Linked DNA regions of Duganella zoogloeoides. Each later gene encodes a partner of the first gene's protein in a complex. Links are inferred from orthologs where the notes say so. Each region holds a gene or a part of one and is shown on either strand. Other genes may lie near its edges. The genes, in order: SR858_RS16675 and trxA.

Region 1 (3,168 bases):
GCCGTACCGCGAGTTCGCCATGCGCTGGCATCACGTGCTGGGGCTTGGCTTCGGACTGGTGCTGTGCACCTGGATGTTCAGCGGCCTGATGTCGATGAATCCGCTGGGTGTGTTCAATGCGCGGGGAGCAAAGCCCGATGCGGCAGCCATGCAGGGCGGCGCGCCGGCCAGCGTGCGCCTGACGCAGCCGGTGGTGCAAGTGCTGGCGCTGTTGCACGCGCAGTCGTTTGCGCCGCGCGAACTGGAATGGCGCGTGCTCGGTGGCGCCCCGTTCATCGTGGCGCGCGATGGCCACAACGATACGCGCATCGTTGTGGCCGGCGGTCACGGACTGACCACGGCGAAGCAGTGCGACACGCAAATCGGGATAACTTGCGACGACGGACTGACGGTGACGAAGCAGTGCGACACGCGCATCTCCGCAATCTGCGGCGACGGACTGACGGTGACCAAGCAGTGGGAGCCGGCGCGTCTGGAGGCGGTCGCGCGCAAGCTGCTGCCTTACCCGGTCAGTGCGTTCGAGCTGGTGACGAAGGCCGACGCGTATTACTACCAGCGCGGCGACGCCTCCATGTACGGCGGCAACGAGCGGCGCCTGCCGGCCTTGCGCGTGGTGTTCGACGATCCGGGGCATACCTGGGTGTATCTCGACGCGGCCACCGGCCAGGTGGCGCTGAGCATCGACAGTACCCAGCGGATAGGGCGCTGGCTGTTCAATTTTTTGCACAGCTGGGACGTGCCGGCGTGGCTGTCGCCAGTGCATGGCGCGGCGCGCATCGCGGTGCTGATCGCGCTGAGCGCGGGCGGCTTGCTGCTGAGCGCCACGGCAGTCGTGATCGCGGCGCGACGATTGCGGCGCATGGCGTGAGCGTGCTGCCGGCTCGGGCGTGACCGGCAGCGCGCTCACATCCAATGCCTCGGGCGGCTTGCGCCTCGATCTTTCGCGCCGCGTGGTGCGAATTGAGTCATTTCGATAGTTGTTGAATTGTCGTAGGTTTTGCAGGTAAAATACTTTGACTATCGTTGAACTATGAAAGTAAAGCCATGGAAACCAGGCAAGTTCTCGCCGCGCTGTCGGCCATCGCCCAGGAAAGCCGGCTGGCGATTTTCCGGTTGCTGGTGCAAGTCGGCCCCGATGGCATGGCCGCCAGCAAGATCGCCGAACAGCTCGACATTGCGCCATCGTCGCTGTCGTTCCACCTGAAGGAGCTCGTGCACGCCGGCCTGATCACGTCGCGCAGCGAGGGCCGCTTCGTGATCTACGCGGCCGACGTGGCCGTGATGAATGGCCTGATCGGCTACCTCACCGAAAACTGCTGCGGCGGCGCGCCGTGCGGGCCGGCCGCCTGCGCCACCGCCAGCATCCCGGAGAAGACACGTGCAAAATAAACCCTGCCACATTCTGTTCCTCTGCACCGGCAACTCGTGCCGCTCGGTGCTGTCGGAGGCGATTTTCAACCACCTGGCGCCAGCGGGGTGGCGGGCGCTCAGCGCCGGCAGCCAGCCGGCCGGCCAGTTGCATCCGCACGCGGTCGCGCTGCTGCACGCCAGGGGCATATCCACCGACGGCTATTACAGCAAATCGTGGCATGACCTCGACGTCACGCCTGATATCGTCATCACCGTGTGCGGCAGCGCCGCCGGCGAAACCTGCCCGGCCTACCTCGGGCCGGTCGTGCGCGCACACTGGGGCGTGGACGATCCCAGCCACGTGGTGGGCACGCCAGCGCAGATCGACACCGCGTTCGACCACGCTTACCGCCTGATCCGCGCCCGCATCGAAGCTTTCCTGGCATTGCCGCTGGCGCAGCTGCTTGGTGACCGCGCTGCGCTCAAGGCGGCGCTGGACACCATCGGCGCCTTGCAGCGCAACTGACACGGGAAACACCATGCTCATTGCCGTGCTGATTTTTCTTGTCACCTTGACCCTGGTGATCTGGCAGCCGCGCGGGCTCGGTATCGGCTGGAGCGCCGCTGCCGGCGCCGCCGCTGCCTTGCTGGCCGGAGTGATCGATGCCAGCGATATCCCGGTCGTGTGGCATATCGTCTGGAACGCCACCGGCACCTTTGTCGCGGTGATCATCATCAGCCTGCTGCTCGACCGGGCCGGCCTGTTCGAGTGGGCGGCGCTGCACGTGGCGCGGTGGGGGCAGGGCAGCGGCACGCGCCTGTTCGTGCTGCTGGTGCTGCTGGGCGCTGCCGTGGCTGCGCTGTTCGCCAACGACGGCGCGGCGCTGATCCTCACGCCCATCGTCATTGCCATGCTGCGCGCGCTGAAGTTTTCGGCGCAAGCCACGCTGGCATTCGTGATGGCGGCCGGCTTCATCGCCGATACCGCCAGCTTGCCGCTGGTGGTGTCCAACCTGGTCAACATTGTCTCGGCCGATTATTTCGACATCGGCTTTGCGCGCTACGCTGCCGTCATGGCGCCGGTCAACCTGGTGTCGGTGACGGCCACGCTGGGCGCGTTGCTGTGGTTCTTCCGGCGCGATATTCCAGCCACTTACGACGTGGCGTCATTGCGCGTGCCGCGCACCGCGATCCGCGACCGCGCCACGTTCAACGCCGGCTGGTCGGTGCTGGCGCTGCTGCTGGTGGGCTTTTTCTGGCTCGAGCCGCTCGGCGTGCCGATCAGCGCGGTGGCGGCCGGCGGCGCGGCGGTGCTGCTGGCAGTGGCCGCGCGCGGCCCGCACATTGCCACGCGCGCCGTGCTGGCCAGCGCACCGTGGCAGGTGGTGGTGTTCTCGCTGGGGATGTACCTGGTCGTCTATGGCCTGCGCAACGCGGGGCTGACGGCCTGTCTGACCGCTGCGCTCGACTGGTGCGCCGCCTACGGCGTGTGGGGCGCGGCGTTCGGCACCGGCATCCTGACCGCGCTACTGTCGTCGGTGATGAACAATATGCCCACGGTGCTGGTAGGCGCGCTGTCGATCGACGCCACCGCCACCCAGGGCGCCGTGCGCGAGGCCATGATCTATGCCAACGTGATCGGCAGCGACCTGGGGCCGAAAATGACGCCCATCGGCAGCCTGGCCACGCTGCTGTGGCTGCACGTCCTCGCCAGCAAGGACATCCGCATCTCGTGGGGCTACTACGTGCGCGTCGGCGTTGTGCTGACCGTGCCGGTCCTCGTGCTTACCCTGGCGGCGCTGGCAGCGCGGCTGTCCT
Region 2 (3,181 bases), 1.4 Mb from region 1 along the record:
CCAGAGCGGTCAGCCGCGAACTGGAACTGGTGTTCGAACTCGACCCGGCGTTGCCGCGCGTGCTGCGCGGCGATCCGCTGCGCCTGGGCCAGGTACTGATCAACTACACCAACAACGCCATCAAGTTCAGCGAAAAGGGCCGCATCGACGTGCGCGTGCGCCAGGTGGTGGCCGACGCCAGCAGTTGCCTGCTGCGCTTCGAGGTGAGCGACTGCGGCATCGGCCTGTCGGAGCTGGAAATCGACCGCCTGTTCCAGTCGTTCCAGCAGGCCGACACCTCCACCACGCGCGAGCATGGCGGCACCGGCCTCGGCCTGGCCATCTGCAAGCAGCTGGCGCAGCTGATGGGCGGCGAGGTGGGCGTGCGCAGCGCGCCGGGGGTGGGCAGCACGTTCTGGTTCACCGCGCGGCTGGGCATTTCCGACGCCAGTGTGCCGCAGGTGATCGAGCGGGTGCAGGATGCCGCCGCCGAACTGCTGGCTTCCACCCAGACCGCCGCCGTCATCACCACGCTCAAGGACGCCCGCATCCTGCTGGTGGAAGACAACACCTTCAACCAGCAGATCGCGCTCGAGATGCTGGAAGACGTGGGCGCGTCGGTGTGCCTGGCGGCCAACGGCCAGGAAGCGCTCGACCTGCTGCGCCAGACCGCCTTCGATTGCGTGCTGATGGACGTGCAGATGCCGCTGATGGACGGCCTGGAGGCGACCCGCCGCATCCGCGCCGACCCGCGCCTGAACGGCCTGCGCGTGCTGGCCATGACCGCCACCGCCACCAGCGAGGACCGCGCCCGCTGCATCGCCGCCGGCATGGACGACTTCATCTCCAAGCCGATCCAGCCGGCGCTGATGTACCGCACCATCGCCAGCTGGCTGCCGGTGCACCGCCTGGGCCTCGCGCCCGAGCGCGAGCGGCCCGCCGTACGTCCCGCCTTCAAGCCCACCCTGGCCGGCGACCCGGCCGTGATCGACCTGTCGATCCTGGCCAAGCTGCTCGGCTACCACCCGGAAAAGGTGCGCAAGTTCGCCTTCAAGTTCCTGCACAATGCCCAGGAGGGACTGTCGGCGATGGAAGTGGCATTAAAGCGCGGCGACCTGGCCCAGGTGCGCGAACTGGGCCACCGCCTCAAGTCGCCGGCGCGCACGGTTGGAGCGCTGGGCATGGGTGAAATGTTCGCCAGCCTGGAACTGCTGCCGGCGAGCGCCAGCGACGCCGTCAACCTGGCCACCGCCCGCGCCAGCCTGGCCAGGCTATGGCCGCTGCTGGAGCAGATTACCGAGCAGATTATGAATAACACCACGTTTGCCGACGAAAATTGACGTCAAAACTCAATCTCCGCACATTTATAAAAAATGGGTTATGATTTGATCCATTCCCGCCTGCCGACCTTTGTTGCCTTCCCTATTCCAGACATTGAATTCGCGCACATAGTCGCCATGTATTCTCTGTAACTGGCTTAACGGCAACACTGGCATCATCCCCAGGCGTTATTGATCCCACACCTCGATTGAGGAAAATATGAGCGAAAATATCAAACACATCACCGATACTTCTTTTGATGCCGACGTACTGAAATCCGACCGCCCAGTGCTGGTCGACTTCTGGGCCGAATGGTGCGGTCCTTGCAAGAGCATCGCCCCGATCCTGGAAGAAGTCGCCAAGGAATACGACGGCAAGATCACCATCGCCAAGATGGACGTCGATTCGAACCAGGCAGTGCCTGCCAAATTCGGTATCCGTGGTATTCCTACCCTGATCCTGTTCAAGAACGGCGTGCCAGCGGCACAAAAAGTCGGCGCCATGGCCAAAGGTCAGTTGACTAGTTTCATCGACAGCAATATCTAAGTAAGATAGTATTGCGGACAGACGGCTGCTTCTGCGCCCGCAGAAACAGCCGCCTCAGATCCGGAAAACAGCGTACGGCCCGACCGCAACGCGTTTTATATAAATAAACAGACAACACCACGCAGTTCCCTCCCCTACCTTTACTTTCCCGTCACGGGACACTCAACACATATGCATCTATCTGAATTAAAGGCCTTACACGTCTCGGCGTTGCTGGAGATGGCCATCGGTCTTGATATCGACAACGCGGCCCGCTTGCGCAAGCAGGAGCTGATGTTCGCGATCCTGAAAAAGCGCGCCAAATCCGGCGAGCAGATTTTCGGCGACGGCGCCCTCGAAGTGCTGCCGGACGGCTTCGGCTTCCTGCGCTCGCCCGACGCCAGCTACATGGCTTCGACCGACGACATCTATATCTCGCCATCGCAGATCCGCCGCTTCAACCTGCACACCGGCGATTCGATCGAAGGCGAAGTGCGCACCCCGAAAGACGGCGAACGCTATTTCGCGCTGGTCAAGGTAGACAAGGTCAACGGCGAATCGCCGGAAGCCTCGAAACACCGCATACTGTTTGAGAACCTGACGCCGCTGCACCCGAACGAGCCGCTGCGCCTCGAGCGCGACATCAACGGCACCGAGAACATCACCGGCCGTATCGTCGACCTGATCGCGCCGATCGGCAAGGGCCAGCGCGGCCTGCTGGTCGCCTCGCCAAAGTCCGGCAAGTCCGTGATGCTGCAGCACATCGCCCACGCGATCACCTCGAACCACCCTGACGTTACCCTGATCGTGCTGCTGATCGACGAACGTCCGGAAGAAGTGACCGAGATGCAACGCTCGGTACGCGGCGAAGTGGTCGCATCGACCTTCGACGAACCGGCCACCCGCCACGTGCAGGTTGCCGAGATGGTGCTGGAAAAAGCCAAGCGCCTGGTCGAAATGAAAAAAGACGTGGTGATCCTGCTCGACTCGATCACCCGCCTGGCGCGCGCCTACAACACCGTGATCCCGGCGTCGGGCAAGGTGCTGACCGGTGGTGTGGACGCCAATGCGCTGCAACGCCCGAAACGCTTCTTCGGCGCCGCCCGTAACATCGAAGAAGGCGGTTCGCTGACCATCATCGCCACGGCGCTGATCGAAACCGGCTCGCGCATGGATGACGTGATCTACGAAGAATTCAAGGGTACCGGCAATATGGAGGTGCACCTGGAGCGCCGCCTGGCCGAGAAACGCGTGTACCCGGCGATCAACCTGAACAAATCGGGCACCCGCCGCGAAGAACTCCTGATCAAGCCGGACCAGCTGCAAAAAATCTGGATCCTGCGCAAGCTGCTGTACT

Evidence for each region.
Region 2: the proteins of SR858_RS16675 (region 1) and trxA are in contact, whole or in part, in an NMR structure (PDB 2IPA), measured with the Bacillus subtilis proteins. The link is inferred for Duganella zoogloeoides from one-to-one orthologs.

The regions. Positions count from the first base shown.
Region 1 is NZ_CP140152.1:3,802,985-3,806,152, reverse strand. The notes cover bases 280-3,127. They hold SR858_RS16675 (arsenate reductase ArsC), read left to right. Parts: upstream 280-1,378; coding sequence 1,379-1,876; downstream 1,877-3,127. Other genes in these bases: SR858_RS16670 (arsenic transporter), read left to right, coding at 1,890-3,127; SR858_RS16680 (ArsR/SmtB family transcription factor), read left to right, coding at 1,045-1,389; SR858_RS16685 (PepSY-associated TM helix domain-containing protein), read left to right, coding at 280-868. Outside these bases: more of SR858_RS16685, read left to right, coding at 1-279; more of SR858_RS16670, read left to right, coding at 3,128-3,168. UniProt on the Bacillus subtilis protein: Catalyzes the reduction of arsenate [As(V)] to arsenite [As(III)]. In vitro, can dephosphorylate para-nitrophenyl phosphate (pNPP).
Region 2 is NZ_CP140152.1:5,221,801-5,224,981, forward strand. What follows is about bases 321-3,181. They hold trxA (thioredoxin TrxA), read left to right. Parts: upstream 321-1,518; coding sequence 1,519-1,845; downstream 1,846-3,181. Other genes in these bases: SR858_RS23020 (PAS domain S-box protein), read left to right, coding at 321-1,319; rho (transcription termination factor Rho), read left to right, coding at 2,017-3,181. Also shown: more of SR858_RS23020, read left to right, coding at 1-320. UniProt on the Bacillus subtilis protein: Participates in various redox reactions through the reversible oxidation of its active center dithiol to a disulfide and catalyzes dithiol-disulfide exchange reactions.